Regions from separate parts of the Oceanobacillus sp. AG genome, predicted to be linked through region 2. Evidence: riboswitches for the same ligand, from Rfam matches in the RefSeq annotation. Region 2 holds a riboswitch; the other holds the start of a gene.
The links. A riboswitch is a leader RNA that binds a small molecule or an ion and turns the genes downstream of it on or off. The one in region 2 is predicted to bind glycine.
Positions count from the first base shown of each region.

Region 1: it holds a riboswitch for glycine, as region 2 does, so the genes downstream of both, GN217_RS05675 (phosphoglycerate dehydrogenase) here and gcvT (glycine cleavage system aminomethyltransferase GcvT) in region 2, are expected to answer to the same signal.

Region 1 is NZ_WOWT01000009.1:15,446-25,647, reverse strand. Features, by position in the region: gene GN217_RS05715 (hypothetical protein) at 1-163, opposite strand, end outside; gene GN217_RS05710 (hypothetical protein) at 181-603, opposite strand; gene GN217_RS05705 (RDD family protein) at 1,073-1,468, shown strand; gene GN217_RS05700 (PTS sugar transporter subunit IIC) at 1,674-2,711, shown strand; gene GN217_RS05695 (hypothetical protein) at 2,763-3,317, opposite strand; gene GN217_RS05690 (deoxynucleoside kinase) at 3,385-4,077, opposite strand; gene GN217_RS05685 (deoxynucleoside kinase) at 4,074-4,715, opposite strand; gene GN217_RS05680 (multicopper oxidase family protein) at 5,235-6,779, shown strand; gene GN217_RS05675 (phosphoglycerate dehydrogenase) at 6,949-8,148, opposite strand; glycine riboswitch at 8,277-8,352, opposite strand; ZMP/ZTP riboswitch at 8,449-8,531, opposite strand; gene GN217_RS05670 (protein adenylyltransferase SelO) at 8,863-10,202, opposite strand, start outside.
Region 2 is NZ_WOWT01000019.1:12,445-22,646, forward strand. Features, by position in the region: gene gcvPA (aminomethyl-transferring glycine dehydrogenase subunit GcvPA) at 1-1,000, opposite strand, end outside; gene gcvT (glycine cleavage system aminomethyltransferase GcvT) at 1,013-2,134, opposite strand; glycine riboswitch at 2,328-2,421, opposite strand; gene GN217_RS11210 (DEAD/DEAH box helicase) at 2,559-4,211, shown strand; gene GN217_RS11215 (YqhG family protein) at 4,213-4,998, shown strand; gene GN217_RS11220 (YqzE family protein) at 4,995-5,177, opposite strand; gene comGA (competence type IV pilus ATPase ComGA) at 5,322-6,326, shown strand; gene GN217_RS11230 (type II secretion system F family protein) at 6,271-7,326, shown strand; gene comGC (competence type IV pilus major pilin ComGC) at 7,342-7,644, shown strand; gene comGD (competence type IV pilus minor pilin ComGD) at 7,647-8,093, shown strand; gene GN217_RS18705 (type II secretion system protein) at 8,062-8,403, shown strand; gene GN217_RS11245 (competence type IV pilus minor pilin ComGF) at 8,351-8,806, shown strand; gene GN217_RS11250 (hypothetical protein) at 8,796-9,155, shown strand; gene GN217_RS11255 (helix-turn-helix transcriptional regulator) at 9,412-10,110, shown strand; gene GN217_RS11260 (DUF2626 domain-containing protein) at 10,187-10,202, shown strand, end outside.

The sequences.
Region 1 (10,202 bases), on a different contig from region 2:
CTTCCACTTCCGCAACAGACTGATTAAACAACCCATTGTACCAAGCACGAAGCTGCTCTCCCGCATGTGATGAAGCAAATACCGCTCCAGCACTCCAGACGACAACAACAGCAAGTCCAATCGAAATGATCTTCCCTTTGAATGATTTTAAAAATGATTTCACCTAATAACTCCCCCTTTTTATTTTTTTGATAATAATTCATCTAAAAATATTGCAATCTCTTCTTCCACTTCTACATGCATCTGCTCATTTCTCTCTGTTTCATAAGTAGCGTACACTTCTATTACCGATTGCTTTTCCAATAAATTATTTAATTGCGCTTCCAATCCCTTCCCGTAATTCCTTACTTCCGTGATAATCTGTGATTTTTCGCCATCCAACAACACCTCCAATTCCGCAACTTGCTCTTCTCTTTGCCCGTCCCATTCCTCTATTGGTTTAATAGATTGCTTATGGAAGTACGTCCGAATGGTCTGAACTATTTCTTGGGCTGAATCTTTATGTAATTTCCAAGGAGTGTAGTCACTTGCTGCTATAATAGATATATTAAAAGCAAAAAGAAATAGTAACCCCATGAGTCCAGTCCGAATCGTTTTCCTCATACCCCTCCCCCTCTATTTGTTACGATTGATGTTACGTCCCATCGTATCAGATGGAGTTATAAAAAGAATCGGATAATTAAACTATTTTTCTCATAGGAGGAAAGAGTCTTTACGAGAGATCTTTTAAAAGAGGAAGAAATGATCAGAGTCTTAAAGGATAGGATTTATCTCCCAAAACGGTTTCTTTTAATAGATATTTCTTTAAATCGGAAAAAAGATAATCCGTACCTTATCTTGCTTAAGAACTAGATAGTAGAAATATTATCCATAGTTCATGCCTTTTCGTCATAAAACGAGCGTTCATGCTAGATTTATTGAAAGAGCCTCTACCTTACGACAGCATTTCTTTCCCGCAGAACGAAAATCGACAACACAAACTCAAAAGATATTCTATTAAAAAATGAAACCTATTCTAATCAATTTCCGTATATGGTAGAGGTATGTAATGAGGACAAAGGGAGGAATTATGATGAAACCATTGACGAAAAAACGCTTAAAGGCCTCACTAATTGATGGCTGTATTAGCACGGCAGCTTCTCTAGCTGCAGAATATTTCTTACGGAAAAAAATAAAAAACGAAGCATTCCATATGATTGTGTTACCAATTCTGAGCCAGTACACATTAGAATATGTGCAACTCAAAAACAGTGGACAGACAATTGGTTACAAACTAATGGGAATCGAACTAAAAAGTGAAGACGGCAAGGAATTGACGAACGAACAGATCTTAAAAAGAATGGTGCACCGGGACACTACTAGCACCATCGCGTACATAAAGAATAGGGATAGCTTTGAAGGCCAAGCAGGAAAACTATTCCCTCATGACCGCAAAGCTGGAACAATTGTAATGGAAACAACTAAATAAATAATCTACAGCTCGTCCAAAAAGTGACAGAGCTGTTTTATTTTTGAGAAAAGCGAAACTGAATTGACTTCTATTCCAACCTTTTTTGCCACTCATTCACTTTAATACATAAAAGCATTACTCCGCAAAAGAAAAATGGTTGACTATTAACGAAACTCGTCTTATAATTTACTGCAATTACTTTGTTTGGTGGAGACGAGCGGGGATGAAGGATTTTTTCAGTAAGTTATTAAACGGAATGAGTATCGGAATTGTTGTCGCACTAATTCCAAATGCTTTATTAGGTGAAATTTTAAAAATATTAATTCCATATTTTCCAGCTTTGGAGCATTTATTTGATATAACCGTAATGGTCATGAGTTTACTGCCGATTTTAATTGGAGTAATGGTTGGAGTAACATTTAAGTTAACACCGATTCAAACAGCTTCTGTCGGCATTGCAGCGACGATCGGCAGCGGGGCTATTATGAAAACCGAAGAAGGGCTATTCGCATTAAACGGTATCGGGATCGTGATTAACACTGGTATTACGGCGGCACTTGCTGTCTTATTTGTTCTATGGATTGGAAATCGTTTGAAAGGCTATTCCATTCTATTAATACCGACTTTAAGTATTATTGTTCCAGGTATGATAGGTTATGCTTTACTTCCTTTCATCCGTCATTCAACCGGATTGTTAGGAGAATTGGTTGCTGCTGTTACAAATATGCAGCCGGTTTTGATGGGGGCAATGATTGCAGTGATTTTCTGTCTCATTATCCTCTCCCCTATCTCTACTGTTGGTGTTGCAACGGTAATTATGCTTTCCGGTATCGGCTCTGGAGCGGCAAATCTCGGGATTGTAGCAGCAGGTGTTGGGCTTGCGATTGCAAGCTATAAAGCAAACTCGCTCGGTACAGCTCTTGCCCATGTGCTTGGTTCCCCGAAGATTCAAATGCGGAACTTCATCATGAAACCGAAAATTGCGTTTCCTATGCTGATTACCGCAGCTTTCCTTGGAGGACTTGCGGGGGTATTAAATATTCAAGGGACGCCTTATAGTGCGGGTTTCGGTTTATCTGGACTAGTCGGGCCTTTAAATTATATTAATCTTGCTGAGGGCGGCTGGACGTTAAATAATATAACGATTATGCTTGGCACGTTCCTCATCTTGCCAATTATATTAAACTTAGGATTAATCTATGTGTTCTCCCGGAAATTAAAAATGATTAAAGCAGATGACTATAAATTGAACTTTGAATAGGGCTGGGGATAAATGTCCCCGCCCTATTTTCTTTCCAACTTATATCCCGACTCAACGTATCGCCTTTTCTTTTTCCTTTGTACTTGATGTGTATGGTTCATTTTTTAAAAACCGGATAATAGATGCTGTCGCTTCCTCAACCTTTTCAGCTAAATAGTTCGTGCGTTCATATAAGACACTGCGAAAATGATCCAGTTGCCGCACTACCTTTGCTGTCATTGCTTCCTGCTCCTCGACTCGCTTCTCCAGACCTTTCATCCTGTTCTTGTCAATGGCTAATTGGTTCGTGATCTCCTCCTGGCGTTCCATATATGCTGTAACTTGTTTTGCAAGCCGTTCATTCTCCTCTGAAATAGCTGCTAATTTCGTTAACAGTCTTCTATATTCCGTCTCGAATTCCTGCCATTTCTGCATATTCAGCACATGTTGCCTGTCAGTTGATGATTTTATTTCCGCTACATGCTTCTCGACCGATTCATTGAATTGCGTTTGTTCTTTAAGCCTTTCAGTAGTACGGTTATGAAAATATATTACCTGATTATTATCATCAACCGTTTCATCCGTCTGATAAATATCTTCGTAATCGCCATTGATATATAATCCCATGGTTTCACCCCTTACTTGGTTACTCCCCTTATTTTATGCAAGAAATCGACCGTTAGGGAATTCTTCATTACAGCCGATAGTCCTCATTTATTGGAATCATGGATCTCATCTTACGCTTGCCAATCCGCCGGCCAACTTTCTCTAGAATCAGTTCAAGAGATTCCTCCTGTTTCAAATCATAATCTGCAATATTAATTCGTAAAACAGGACAGGCATTAAAGCTGTCAATCCACTTACTATACCGGTCATGCATTTCTTCCCAGTAACTAACCGGTGTCTTCCGCTCCATCTCTCGCCCCCGCTGGCGAATACGACCAATTATTTCATCTAAAGATCCTTCCAAATAAATCAATAAATCTGGGTGCGGGAAATATGGCGTCATGACCATCGCATCGAATAGGTTTTTATATGTTTCATAATCCGTAGGTGACATTGTTCCTTTTTCGTAATGCATTCTCGCAAAAATTCCAGTATCTTCATAAATCGAGCGATCTTGAACAAAACCGCCACCGTATTCAAATATTTTCTTTTGTTCCTTAAAACGCTCCGCCAGGAAATAAATTTGTAAATGGAAACTCCAACGCTCAAAATCCTTATAAAAGCTTTCCAGATATGGATTATGATCCACTTTTTCAAAAGATGTTTTAAAATCGAGTGCCTCCGCCAAAGCTGTAGTCATCGTCGATTTCCCAACACCTACCGTACCGGCAATCGTAATTACTGCATCATTCGGTATACCGTATTTCTCTCTCCAATTCATTTGCTTGCTCCTTTAATTGTCAGCTGTTCGTTAACCATGTTTAAAATTTTTTCCAGATGATCCTGATTTTGCATGAAATCCATCTCATCCCCGTTAATCCAAATTAGCGGGATATCGGGATTTTCTTTTTCAAATTCGTTCATGAATTGTTTATAATCCCGCGACAGTTGCTGTAAGTACTCCGATTCAATATTTTTCTCGATTTTTCTTCCCCGCTTCCTAATTCGTTCCATAATCGTATCGAGACTACCGGTTATATAAATGACAAGATTAGGTTGCGGCATGTCCTTCGTTAAAATCTCATAAATCTGCCTGTATTTATCAAACTGACCTTCATCTAAAGTCCGTTTTGCGAATATCATATTTTTCGCCATATGATAGTCCGCTACGACCGGATGACCATGCTTCAAATAGTCCTTATCTATATCTTCTAACTGTTTATATCGATTACACAGGAAAAACATTTCTGTTTGAAAACTCCACTCATTTATATCTTCATAAAATTTGTCAAGAAAAGGATTCTCACTTACAATCTCTTTCAACAAATGAAATTCAAAATGACTGGCGATCTTTTTTGCAAGTGAAGTCTTACCAATACCAATTGGACCTTCAACTGCAAGAAAAGGTACCTTCGTCATTATTATTCCTCCTTCAAATTAGATCCTTCATATTTTATCATACTTCATATGTTCCAACCATCACCATTAAAGTGAAACTCCATTTAATAAAAGGTACTTTTTATTCCCCACTGAATGGTATAGACGAATCGAGCTACTACTGGATGGTAGATCTCCCCATTTCGTATTAACGTGTTTCCGAAAACCCTGAAGCGTGATGCATCCAGCCTGTTACACTCGATAGTCGCGCCTACTTTCATAGCTATATAGTACATTCGCCTTTCCCAATTAAAAATTACTGCATTTACTATTATAAGCTCAACTTTCGTAACCTGAAACACAGGATACATCTTAAAAAAATTGAAAGAACTTCCATTCAGCGTAAGTGAAACTTTCATTTAGGCCCACAGTTTATTTAAGGAGACTGCCTTTTGTTGCAATACCATGCCTAACTATACACATCATCGACTATAAATCCCTGGTAAGATTGATTTTTTCAGGAGCGAGAGTTTAGTTATAAGGAAGATTTGAGGTGAAAGAATGCAACGACTGGAAAAATTTGTGGATCCTCTACCGCTTTTAAACACACTTCAACCGAGTAACAAAACAAGGAATGGTGCACATTACGATATAACGATGGAAGAATTCCCGGCCAAATTACACCGTGACTTGCCGCGAACCACATTATGGGGATATAATAGGCAATTTCCTGGACCGCTGATTGAAGCATTCCGTGATGAACCGGTATCTGTAACATGGCATAATGAGCTGCCGAACAGACATATCCTGCCCGTTGATACTTCCATCCATGATTTGGATAAACTCCCTACCGTCCGTACAGTTGTCCATTTACACGGGATGGAAACAAAGCCAGAAAGCGATGGGCATCCTGATGCTTGGTATACAAGAAATTTCCAAGTTACAGGGCCAACATTTACACAACGGACGTTTCATTATCCAAACCATCAGCGCAGCAGCTTACTTTGGTATCACGATCATGCAATGGGACTGACAAGGCTCAATGTATATGCCGGGCTTGCCGGAATGTACATTTTACGGGATAAACATGAAGCATCCCTAAACCTCCCAAGTGGTGACTACGAAATTCCATTAATGATTGTCGATCGGAGCTTCCATCCAGACGGCTCCTTATCCTACCCAGCGCAACCAAATGACGCTGATCCCAATTTACCGAACCCTTCCATTGTGCCAGCATTTTTAGGAGATACAATTGTTGTAAACGGAAAAATTTGGCCATATTTGGAAGTAGAACCTCGGAAATACCGTTTCCGTATTTTAAATGCCTCTAATACGAGAGGTTACCGGCTGTCGCTTGATAATGGAGAGGTTTTACATCAAATCGGCTCAGATGGCGAGCTGCTTAGAAAACGCGTCGAAATGGAAGAAATCGGGCTGCAGCCTGCCGAGCGTATCGATGTCATCATCGATTTTTCGGAATTAGAAGGCCAAACGATTATACTAAAAAATAATCTTGGACCAGGTGCTGATCCAGCTGACGGAATGGGAGAAATTATGCAATTCCGGGTTACAGAAAAGCTAAAAAGTAAAGATACGAGTAATTTACCTGTTAACCTTTCCTATGTCCCTTCCTTAAAACAAGATGAAATTAAGACGGTCCGTTATTTAAAACTAGTTGGTTCCACTGATGAATATGATCGTCCTTTACTGCTTTTAAATAATCTGAAATGGCATGATCCAGTTACGGAAAATCCACAGTTAGATTCGACAGAGATTTGGGCATTCATAAACACAACCAACTTCTCCCATCCAATCCATATTCATCTTATTCAATTTCAAGTGCTGGATCATCAGACCTTTGATCTTGAACGATTCAATGAAGATGGGACCCTTTTGTTTACAGGGGCACCACAAGCTCCTCTTGCGAATAATCGCAGTTGGAAAGATACAATTGAAGTACCCGCTGGAACGATGACCCGCGTGATTGCAAATTTCGGTCCCTATACTGGTGAATACGTCTGGCATTGCCACATCCTCGAACATGAAGATTATGACATGATGCGCCCGTATCGCGTAATTACAGATGAAAGAAAGGACAAAAAATAATGAAACCGGCTGGAAAAACTAACACATTCCAGCTGATTTTCATGCTTTCCATATTGATTTTGATTGATAAGAGTCAGAACGGACATAAGCGCTAGAATCTCTCACAACATCTTGTTTAAAATTTTCCTTTACAACGAAAAAATGGGACAGAGCCTCTGTCCCATTTGGATTAGATTGTGCGAATTCGGATTACATCCTCGATTGTATTAATTTCGGCTTCCATTCCTGGAATGACGTCCCCGTTCACTTTCTCGTCAATATCAATCATCGTATATGCCAAGTCACCACGGCTTTTGTTAATCATTGCCGCAATATTTAGGCCCCTTTTAGAAATAATCGCACTAATTTGGCCGAGCATATTCGGTACATTATGATGGAAAACCGTAACCCGGCGCTTTCCTGTATAAGGAAGAAACGCATTCGGGAAGTTCACCGCGTTTTTAATATTACCTGTCTCTAGGAAATCTCTCACCTGGCGAGTTGCCATTCGTGCACAATTTTCCTCTGATTCAATCGTTGACGCACCAAGATGGGGTAATGTTATCGCATTTTCCATATGAAGTAAGCGATCATTAGGGAAATCAGTAATGTATTTACCGACACGGCTCTTCTCCAGAGCCACTTCAAGCGCATCTTCATCGACAAGCCCGCCACGCGAGAAGTTCAGAATATGGACGCCTGGCTTCATCTGTTCAAAAGCTTCCCTATTTAGCATACCTGCTGTCTCATTTGTAAGGGGAACATGAATTGTGATAAAATCCGCCTGTTCAAATACATCTCCAAGAGACATCGCACGCTTAATATTCCGGGATAGTTCCCAAGCCGTATCAACAGAAATATACGGGTCAAACCCAATAACATCCATATCAAGATTCAGTGCATCATTAGCAACCATCGCTCCAATTGCACCAAGTCCAATGACGCCTAGCTTCTTCCCTTTCGCCTCACGTCCGACAAATTGCTTTTTCCCTTGTTCAACGAGCTGCGGTACTTCTTCCCCTTTGCCTTTTAAATCTTTCACCCAATCGACTCCGTTAAACAGGTTACGAGAGGATGCCATAATAGAAGTAAGCACGAGTTCTTTTACGGCATTCGCATTTGCCCCAGGAGTATTGAATACAACAATACCCTGATTGGAACAAGCATCAACGGGAATATTATTCACACCCGCGCCAGCACGTGCGATAGCTTTTAAATTTCCACCGAATGCCATGTCGTGCATCGGATAACTCCGGACAACAATTGCATCCGGATCATTTGCTTCATTATCAATTGTGTAATCTTCATCATTAAATATTGCGAGACCTACCTCAGCAATATGATTCAACGTTTTAATTCTTTTTGTTTTGTCTAAAGTTATTGTTGTCATCTCTCTACTCTTTCTCCTTTTTACTCTTACTTTTCTTTCTAATCTCCACAACGCAGCCTAGAAACATAAAAAGAGACTGGAAAAAAACTCCAATCTCAGAAAGATCTAGAAAACAACAAATAAACCTTTGTTGTTCTTCTGTCCTTTTGCCTGAGATTTTGAACCCTTCGGCGATGCATATGCATTCTCTCCAGAAGCCGCTCCCGTTATAGTGTCACCCATAACATTCGTCGCTTTTGAATATTCTATTCATTCAAGTCGCCTCCTTAAACATAAAAAGGCAAGGAGTTAAAAATCCCTTACCTCTGCCCAGGCGATCGACATGATTTCATTATGTGCTCCCCCGCGGTGGTCTCCGCGTTTCGCCAGTTACACATAACGTTTCAATTGTTGATGTTATCTTATCAGAATTAAATTATTTTTTCAATGGATAAAACAGGTTTTTTAAAAGTTTTTTAATAATGGTCTTTCCAATTATAGACCGTCTCTTATATAATGTATTCACATTATTGTAGTTGTTTCGAAAGGGTGGACTTTTTGAATATTATTATCGAACCAGATTCGTTTAAAGGAAGCTTATCAGCAATGGAAGCAGCTAAAGCGATAGTCTAATGGGACTCCTTTTATGGATGGAAGAAGAAATTATGCGTTGTAAGGAGAATGTGATAAAAAAGAGAAAGAAACGCGCTTCATTATTACGTTTCTTTCTCTTTTTTACGTGCCGCAAAATGTTTGATAAGATGTCCCGGTGTCATAATTTCTTTTCGCAAATTCCTTCTGTTCATCTGTATGGGCAAAGGGATTTTTCAATAGATGAATTAACTCTTCTGCTGGCGTATAATCTTCCTTTTGAACTGCCGCTTCGATGGCGTCCTCTACCCACTTATTTCTCGGAATCAATGCCGGATTATGCTCATACATAAGCTTGTTGCTTGCTTCCTGCGTCTCGCTTTGTATTTTGATCCTTTCCTGCCATTTGATTTTCCATTTTTTAAATTCATCCATACGTCCAAGCGGAAAGTCTTCTTCTTTGCCATACGTTAACGCTAGGAACGTATTCGTATAATCGGCATGATAATGTTGCATCAACGTGAGCAGTTCTTCAATGAGGGCTTCGTCCCCTTCTCGTTCACCGAATATCCCGAGTTTCTGTCGCATCCCTTTCAGCCAATATTTCTTATATAAGGGACCAAATTCTGAAATAGCTTCTTGTGCATATTTCAAGGCTTCTTCCTTGCTCCTTCCGAGTAAAGGAAGCAGTGTCTCCGCAAAGCGCGCCAGATTCCATGCGGCAATGCTCGGCTGATTCCGGTAGGCATAACGCCCATTCACATCAATCGAACTGAATACAATATCCTGATGATACGCATCCATGAAAGCACATGGACCATAATCAATTGTTTCACCGCTGATCGTCATATTATCGGTATTCATCACGCCATGAATAAACCCGACGAGCTGCCATTTCGCGACTAATTGCGCCTGCCGATCCAACACGTTTCTCAAAAAAGCGAGGTACGGATTTTCCGCATGTTTTACTTCTGGATCATGCCGCTCAATTGTATAATCAGTAAGTTGCACAAGTTCATCTATTTCACAGAAGTGGGCTGCAAATTGAAATGTACCTACCCGAATATGACTGGAAGCCACCCTCGTCAAAATCGCACCCGGGAGTATCGTCTCCCGGCGAATCCCTTCCCCTGTCGTCACTACAGCAAGGCCCCTTGTAGTAGGGATATTTAAGCCATGCATCGCTTCACTAACCATGTACTCCCTAATCATTGGCCCAAGTGCAGCCCGGCCATCACCACCACGGGAATAGGCTGTCCTCCCTGCACCCTTCAGCTGGATATCGAAGCGTTTGGAGTCAGGTGTCACTTGTTCCCCAAGCAGTACCGCACGTCCATCACCGAGCATCGTGAAATGACCGAATTGGTGACCGGCATAACTTTGAGCTAGCGGTATCGCATTTGGCGGGAGAGCATTTCCCCCATAAATAGCGATTGCTTCATCACTTTGCATTTCTTCATTATTGAGACCAAGTGCTTTTCCAA
Region 2 (10,202 bases):
CCTGGTTCGAGCAAATATTTGACGTTGCTTTATCTCTCCGGATATGCTGCTCCCTAGCTTGAAGTGTAAGTACAAATCCACGGACACCATCTTCATCTATTGTCTGTCCGACAAGACGTCCTGGAATTTTTCGCATTAACTTATTCGTCGTTGCAAAGTATCCACAATGCGGGCCGCCAAACTGGGCTGGTATGCCAAACACTTGCGTATCCCCGACGACGATATCTGCTCCGAATTCACCAGGTGGTGTCAAGTATCCGAGCGCAAGTGGATTACTAGAAACAACCATCATTGTTTTTTTATTGGAGTTGAGCAATTCACGCACCTTTGCTAAAGGTTCTATTTGACCAAAGAAGTTCGGATATTGGATGACGACACCAGCTACATCATCATCGAGTTCTCTTTCAAGTGCTTCTAGATCCGTTAAACCATCTTTATGATCTATCTCAACAACTTCTACATGTTGGCCGGTAGCATATGTCTTCACTACCTCCCGTGATTCGGGATGAATTGCGTTTGAAACGAGTACTTTTTTTCTTTTTGTACGAGCGGCAGTTAAATTAACTGCTTCACCTAGCGCTGTCGCACCATCATACATAGAGGAATTTGCAATCGGTTGGCCGGTTAATTCAGCAATCATTGTCTGAAACTCAAAAATCGCTTGCAGTTCCCCTTGGGATATCTCCGGCTGGTATGGTGTATATGCAGTATAAAACTCGGAACGACTGATGACATGGTCTACAACAGAAGGTATATAATGATCATAGACTCCTGCTCCCAAATAAGACGTATAATCCTTTAGATTTACATTTTTATTGGACATGGCAGTTAATTCTTTCATTAGTTCATATTCATTTTTAGCAGGTTTTACGTTTAGTTCCCCTTTGAAACGAATTTCCTCTGGAATGTCCGAAAACAGTTCATCTGTTGAATCAATACCGATTACATCAAGCATTTCTAATTTATCTGATTCCGTCATTGGTAAATAGCGAAATCCCATCTCCAATCCCTCCTAATTATCTCTTTTATAAAATGGTGTAGGTACTACTTTCGCTTTCAGTTGCCGTTTCCTTACTTGAATCAACAGTTCTGTTCCAATTTCTGTATAATCCGTGTCGAGTAATGCATGGCCAATATTTTTCTTTAAAGTCGGTGATTGTGTTCCTGTCGTGATATGTCCGATTACTTTTTCTCCGTCTTCAGATAGAACTTCATAATCGGTTCTCGGGATCCCTTTGTCTATCATTTCCAGACCGACAATTTCTCTTTTTGGTCCATTCTCAACCTGTTCTTTTAAGACATCCTTCCCAATGAAATTAGCTTCTTTAGCAACTTTAACCGCAAAAGTCAAACCTGCTTCAATAGGCGTAATTGTTTCGGAAAGTTCCTGCCCATATAACGGCAAGTTTGCTTCAAAACGGAGTGTATCTCGAGCCCCGAGACCAGCTGGTACAATTCCTGCTTCTTTCCCGGTCTCTAAGATAAGATTCCAAAGCTTTCCTGCCTCTTCAGGCGCAACATAAATTTCAAAGCCATCTTCACCCGTATAACCTGAACGGGAGATTATCGTCCCTTGTTCAATCCCATGTATTGCAACATGCATTTCAAATCGAAAAGCTTTAATTGCAGCTAGGTTTGTGTCGGTGAGTTCTTGTAAAATAGCTTCTGCTTTCGGTCCCTGAATGGCTAGAAGACCATATCGTTCCGATTCATCAACAATCGCAACTTCATTTGATGCATAATTATTATGTTTCTTTAACCACATTAAATCTTTTTCAGTATTAGCAGCGTTAACGACGAGCATGTAATGGTCCTCTCCTAGCATGTAGATGAGTAAATCATCAACTACTCCACCATTCTCGTTACAAAGAAATGTGTATTGTGCTTTCTTCGGTTCCAGCTTACTTATGTCATTCGTCGTCATCGTTTGAAGAAATGCTACCGCCTTACTTCCTTTTACAATAATTTCTCCCATATGGGACACATCAAACAGGCCTGCGCTTGTTCTAGTTGCGTTATGTTCTTCTTTAATCCCCGAAAACTGTACAGGTAAATCCCAACCTCCAAAATCAATTGTTTTCGCCCCATACTTTTCATACTCCGAAAAAATCGGCGTACGTTTTAATGGTTCCATCTCCATCACTCCCTCTGAAGTCAATAAAAGATTTTATATTCTGACATTAACAATATAAAAAGACAGAGATTTCCTTATGTGTAAGAAATCTCTGTCCTTCTACCAGAAAGTTGCGCAAGAACATGCCAGGTTTCCCTTCCGTTCCTACTTGCTTCTTGGGTGGTTTACGATATGTAAACGCTCTCCAGAGTTGTGTCCGATAAGAGTCTTTTTGCCTGAGAGATTCGTCTTAAGCTTGCTCCTTCGGCGTTACATTAAGATCATGTAAGCTCTCCCCTTATCTTCATCCACAGCATATATTTTTTTATAATGGTAAAACTAAGTCTATCATAAGAAATCCTCTACCTTTGCATTGAATATACCATAATATTTAAAAAAGGTATAGTGAAATCCAAATTTTATTTAGATACTCGGGGTGTAACATATGGATTTGGTACATTTGAATCGTAATCAGACTTTTATAAAAGAATTAGAGGAACGGCTTGACAGTGATGGCCCGTTTAGTTCCTTTCAGTTGTTTTCGCTCGCCTATCAGGCAGAACAGGCAAGGATCGTCCCTTCTTTTCACGGGTTAAGAAGTTTGGATTTTTTACCGCATATGTCTTTTCTTGACCATCAGCTGGAAACAGCTCTAGAAGCAATCGAAAAAATGAATGGCAGGGTTATACTTGCTGATGAGGTTGGTTTAGGAAAAACTATTGAAGCAGGGTTGATTTTAAAAGAATATATGTTGCGGGGTCTCGTTAAAAATGCACTAATCCTTGTTCCTGCCTCCCTTGTGAACCAATGGGTGAATGAATTGAATACGAAATTCTATATACCTGCTGTCAGTCACCGGAAACATCATAACTGGGAAGGCAATACTATTCTAGTTTCTTCCCTTGATACTGCTAAACGAACTCCACACCAAGAAGTGATTCTAGCAAATGAGTATGACTTCGTTTTAATTGATGAGGCGCATAAACTTAAAAACCATCAGACGAAAAATTATCAATTTGTACGGCAGATTAAAAAGAAGTATTGCCTGCTGTTGACTGCTACGCCAATTCAAAATGATTTAATGGAGATATTCAACCTTATTTCGATTTTAAAACCGGGTCATCTTGGAGATGTTGCCTCGTTTAAAGAGAAATATTCCGGAAATAAGGGAAAACAAGAAGCTGACGCCTATCTGAAACAACTTATTGAACGGGTCATGATTCGCAATACGAGGGAAAATACAAATTTAAAACCATCGAACCGGATTATCGAAACCATTCTCGTTGATTTTACAAAGGAAGAAACAGAAGTCTATCAACAGTTAAATAATATGCAACGGGGGCAAGATATATTTACAAAGATTACATTACTGCGAGAGATCTGTTCTTCTAGAGAGGCTTGTTTTCTGTCACTTCAGAAATTACAAGAAGCAAACACCCCAGATGAAGAAATCCATTCCATCATTCAAAAAATCAATGAATTGCCAGCCCATTCAAAAGCATTAAAAACAGTTGAATTAATTGAACAAATTGGCAATGAAAAAGTAATTATCTTCACGGAATACCGCGCAACCCAATTGTATTTACAGTGGATTCTGCAGCAGCACGGGATTAGTTCTGTACCATTTCGGGGCGGCTTTAACCGTAGTAAGAAAGATTGGATGCTACAGCTTTTTAAAGGAAAAGCACAAGTATTAATTGCTACCGAAGCAGGAGCCGAGGGGATCAACCTGCAGTTTTGCCACCATATGATTAACTATGATTTACCATGGAATCCAATGAAAATTGAACAACGGATTGGTCGAATCCATCGGTTTGGTCAGGAAAATGATGTGAAGGTATACAATCTTGCTGTTAAGCAAACGATTGAGGAACATATTTTAAATGTACTATATGAGAAGATAAGACTATTTGAAAACGTGATCGGCGAGCTTGATGCAATTCTCTCTGATTTGAATATTCAAGATATGGAACAGGAAATAGAGACCATTTACAGAGAGTCCGACTCATTAGGAGAAGCAGAGATTAAACTTGAGAACTTAGCATCCATCGTCCATAAATTGGCTGATGACATGAATGAAAAAAGTGTAGGTGAATAAAATGGCAATCGTAAACATCGAACAATTTATGATCGACTTTTTCAGTGCATATCAATGTAAGCTTTTGAATAAAGAAAATGGTGTCTTACAAGTAGAGTTAACAGAGGAATTGGATAAAGTATTAATGAATCGTCCATTCTATTGGCATTATATGCAAAACCTTGGGCAAAAAGGAGTACCAATGACGCTCACACTCATTACGAACCCGGAAAAACGAGATCAACAAGGGGAATGGATTGATATAGGCAGTCCCAGGCTGCAACAGATATTCAACCATGTCACACATCACGAAAAGTATACATTGCTCTTCCAAGAAGTGAATACCGATAAAAATACACCTCTTTACCCATGGTTACTCGCGAACTTTAAAGTAAGTTATCGAGGCAGACAAAAGAAGGAAGAGATTATTTCATTAGGAATTCAACTTGTCACCGGAAAAGTTATTGTAAATATGATGGATGAATTAAATAAACTCAATTTGAAACAGCAAATATCTAATTTTTGTTATACGATCTCGCCAATCATTACGCTCGCAAGTGGTTATAAACGGATTGAAAAAATCATCCAACATTATGTTGAAAACCAGCCGAAAGAGTGGATCAATGAAGCGATTGAAACACGGAATGAAGAAATCGCCCTCTTAAAACAATTTTATAAAGACGATTTGGAGAATGATATTGTTAAGAAGGAATTGGAAGAAATTCATAATCGGTATACTCCAGAGATAGCAATTGACGTAACAAGCGGAGGATTAATCTACCTGCTCCAACAATTTCCCGAAGTTTAAGCCCGCCTACCTTTTATAAACAATTTAAATGAGAAAGGAAGGATTCCGAACCAGCGATTCAACACAACGGATTCTTCTTGCTTGTCGGTTTTCCTCCTTTCCTTCCGCTCCTCCCGCGGGCTGTTCATGTATTTAACTATTTCCTCTGTTATAAACTTCAAATAATTATTAGTCGACATTTTGTACCTCCTCCTATTTTTTAATAGCTTTTACGACTAAATTATATTTATACAAAAAAACAAAAAATAAAGCAGGAATATCTTATTACATGTCGAATCATATAATTTAAAGGAGGTGACGACTAGTTGAACCCGGCATTACCTTTGGTTAAACAGATAATGCAACAAGCAATCAAGCAACATGCTACAGACCTTCATTTCTTGCCCTCACAAAAAGAAACGAACATCCATTTCCGTATCCAAGGCAAACGAAAACTTTTTCGTACGATCCCAACGAATCAATATGAGCTTTTACTCACCTTTTTTAAATTCACGGCAGGTATGGATATAGGAGAATCAAAAAAGCCCCAAGACGGCAGTATTGCCAATATTTTCCCGAACCTCGGTAAACATACATTAAGATTGTCAACCTTACCGCTCCTCGATTCGGAAAGTTTGGCGATTAGGATTTTACCACAAGAAGATTCCCTTCCACTCGATGAATTATTTCTATTCCCTTACCAATTGAATAAACTTAAAGAATTAGCGAGCGCACGTTCAGGCTTATTTTTAATTACCGGACCAGCTGGTAGCGGAAAGTCGACAACGCTTTATGCCTTAATCCATTTTCTAATGAAAGAACATTCCTTTCAAGCTGTGACCCTTGAGGATCCTGTTGAAAGACAAATGGATGATGTCATTCAAGTGCAAATCAATGAACAAGCAGGGATTACGTATCAAGCAGGATTGAAGGCTGCATTACGGCATGACCCGGATTTATTGATGGTTGGAGAGTTACGAGATGAATCAACTGCACATTTTGCATTACAGTCATCCCTGACAGGTCACCTTGTTCTTAGTACACTCCATGCACGAAATGCTGTTGGAACAATTTACCGACTGCTTGATATGGGCATTAAACAACAAGACCTGCTTCAATCGCTAATAGCTGTTGCATCTATTCAATTAATTCCAATTCAGCATAAAGGCACTGTTCGCCGGGCAGCGATATTAGAATTGCTTGAAGGCGACAAGTTAAATGACGCAATCCAAACACGTCTTGATATTGGACAACATGGCACTAATTCTTTTGATCATTTAAGGAGGAAAGCATATGCTTATGGCTTCTCCCCTGAAGCTTTTCGTCAAGAAACAACGAAAATTACCTGAAACAATTCAAATCAGATTTTTGAAACGTGTAGAACGTTTTTTAACAAATGGTTATTCCTTACAAGATGCACTCGAAGCGACAGCTTGGGATAAGGACCTGGCACCTATTTCACAATACTTTTTAGTAAAATTAAAAGAAGGTGCACGGCTTGATAATATTTTCGAGAGCGCTGGCTTCCACCCTGCTATCAGCTCCTTTCTTTATTTTGTCCATGCGAATTCTGATTTGAACGAGGCAATAAGAAAATGCTTGGAATTGGTCGAGCATCAATTTCAAAACGTCCGCAAATTTAAGCAGATTATTCGTTACCCTCTATTTTTACTGCTTATATTCTCTGTTGTTTTGTTTTTTATTAATCACCGTGTACTACCCGCATTTCAAACCTTATTTACTTCATCTCCCGAAACGCAAACAACAATCAACATTCTAAAATGGCTGATGGACTTTATTCAGTTTTCCGCTATTTCCATCGTAGTGGTCGGTATCTTGTTTGTAATTATCTGGCGGCACGTGCAGCCAAGAATGGCAATGGAAGAACAATTGAAAGTAGTTCAGCGCATTCCAGGCTATCGCTACTACTTACGTCTGCAAACAAGCCTCCAGCTCGCCACACATTTCAGCTCTTTGCTTAAAGCAGGACTCACTTTAAAGGAAATACTTGCCGAACTTGCAAACCAAAACAGACTTCCTATCCTTTCTTACTATGCAATATTACTAACGAATAACCTAGAACGCGGATACCATATCAGCAGCTTGCTTGAAGAATTGCCCTTAATTGAAAAACAATTAGCTGTTATTTTCCAGAAGAATACAACCGTTCCCGTATTAGAGAAGGATCTGACGTTATACAGTGATATGCTGCTTGAAGAGATAGAGCGGGTGACGATTCGGGTTATTACGTATATTCAACCCGTATTTTATACAGTGCTCGGGGTATTTATAATTTTTATCTATTTAAGTATTATGTGGCCCATGTTTCAACTGATTAATTCATTTTAAAAGGAGCGATTTATTTTGTTCAACAACGAACGCGCGTTTACCCTAATTGAAATGCTGATTGTTATGCTTGTTATCTCCGTCTTATTATTACTGATTATCCCTAACTTGGCAAATCAGTCGGAAAGTGTGAATGATAAAGGTTGCGAAGCACTAAAGGAGATTGTACAAACCCAAGCAGAAGCATATTATTTGGATAACAAAGAGAAGGTGAATAATATACAAACTCTCGTTTCAGCAGGCTATTTAAAAGACAATCAAACAAGTTGCGGGGACACTCCAATCACTATCCGTAATGGAAAAGTAAACGATGACTCGTAACGATGAAGAAAAATGGTTTCACGCTTATCGAAATGCTCGTTACACTAAGCATACTTTCAATTCTTTTCCTACTCACCGTTCCTGTTCAGTCTGAATTGCTCGGAAAACAGCAGGAGGAACAATTTATTGAGACATTAAAGCAAGATGTGCTTTTCATACAAAATCAATCGAGCAAGCATACGAGAGATGAGATGTACATCCGATTCTATGATAATCATTACAGTATCTTATCTGGAGTAAATAAACCTTTTGCAGAACGGGACTACCCAGCGGACTGGACGTTGGTCGCCAGTAATCAAACACGGTTACTCCGATTTGTGCAATCGGGAACCGTACTCCAGCCCCGTACGCTCGTTATGTATACACCTAGTGAAAAGTTATTTATCGTATTCCCACTCGGTAAAGGGAGGTTTTATATTGAAAAAGAAAAACGGGTACTCGATGATTGAAGTTCTGATCGCGTCAAGTATATTTTTTCAAGCCCTCATTCTATTTATACCGATTTATGCGGATATTCAACTGGCCTACAATACTCTCAGTGACAAAAGATGGGCGGCTAACCAATTACAAACTGAATTGCAGCAATTTATTTGGGGGAAGCCTCCCCCGCTCCCCGCTGTTCTTGAAACAACAAGAAATGATACATTATTTCATTTTGAATTTAATAAGGAGGATATCTATACGAAAGGATGTGTATCTTGGCAGAATGCAAAAGAGTCTGAAGAAACCATCTGTCTATTCGCATTACGTAAAGAATGAGCAAGGGTTTAATTTTATTTCCTTAATGACGATGGTAACGATTATCTTTCTCACATTACCGTTTTTAGCCTATGCTTTGCAAACAGTCAAGACAACTAATAATTATGAAGAGTTGGCGGTATACGAACTTTTCCGTTTTATCCGAGATGATATCCTGAAGTCTCATGATTACTATATCCGCGATCACGCACTATATTTACTTCAAGAAGACGATGAAACGGTCACAATCAGTAAATATGATTCACTAATAAGAAGACAAGTTAATGGCAGAGGGCATGAAATTTACTTGCGTGGGGTGGAGTCTCTTAGATTTAAGGAAGAACCGTTTGGTATAAAGTTAGTCATCACCACTGAAGAAGGTGCAACATATGAAAAGATTTTCACGTTTTATAATGGAGTCTAGTGGATTTATTTTGCTTCATGTATTATTTATCATCGCCATCCTCTTCCTCATTGTTACCGGCAGTATTTTCTCTTACAGAAATGAAGTGTATATAACAGCTACACAAGTAGAACATATTCAAGTCGAAAGTTTATTTCAAATGGCCCGTTTGAAGTATGTGGAGGAACAAATGGAATATAAGGAGATACTGCAAGCCGTCAGCTATAACTTTCCGAATGGTCATGTAGAAATTACTATCTCCCACTTTACCGAGGCTTACCGAAAGTTACAATTCAACATTCAACCGTTTAACCAGGACTACGCTTTTTCAATCAATCACCTTATCCATAACGATATATTTCATCAATAATTATGTACACTTTTCAACAAAGCTGCAATACTCACCCTTTCTCACGATTTTTCTAATATAATTAAGGTATAAAAGAACTTTATTCATTGGGATTTTTTATATTTTCCCGCTGAATATTCTGTGAGTGAATTAGAGTGTTATCGTCTGCTATCATTCGCCTCACTAGATTTAATTTATCTTTCTTTTCAAAGATAAAAGTGAGATGAAGGATGAGGATGCATCATGATAATCGATTTAGAATGATGGGGTGAAAACAATGAAAGACATGTTAAAAGTTACCAATGTGATGAGCGACCCTACGAGATTTAATATTTATCAGCATTTAGTGGAAAACCATAAAGACGTGAGTGTCACAGATATTTCCCGGGTTTTTGAGATTCACCCGAATGTGGCGAGACTCCATTTATCAAAACTTGAGGAAATTAATCTTGTTACCTCTTTTTTACAAAAAACAGGTAAAGGCGGCCGTCCTGGTAGACGCTATCAGTTATCGAATGAAGTTGTCGAATTGAACTTCCCTGCGCGGGATTATAAAATCCTTTCATCCATTACTCTTGAAGCTTTGATGGAACTTGGAGAGCCAGGGAAACAAGCACTTTACGAAACAGGAAAAAAATATGGAACAGAAGTAATGCATCAGGATATCAAATATCTTGAGGATGATGCGAATATTTATGAAAAAATTACCGTGCTTGAACGAACAGGCCGCATGCTCGGCATGTACCCTTCTTTCAAGTACAACGAAGAAATGAAAGCCATTAGTTTCTCTGTGAATAATTGTCCATTTAAAGAGATTGCGAACAATAATCACCATCTGGTATGCGAGATGCATCAAATATTTTTAAAAGGAATGTTTGAAGCATTGTTTACCTCAATTGAATTGGTTGAAGAAAAAAATATGTTTACCGACAATTGCAGTAATTGCGCATATATCGCAAAACTTTCGATCGTTTAATGTCAATCGTTTACAATATTTGCTTCCTCGTTTATAATAATTATGATAGGTCAACTAGAAGGAGGGGGAAAGAGACATGGATCGTGTGTTTC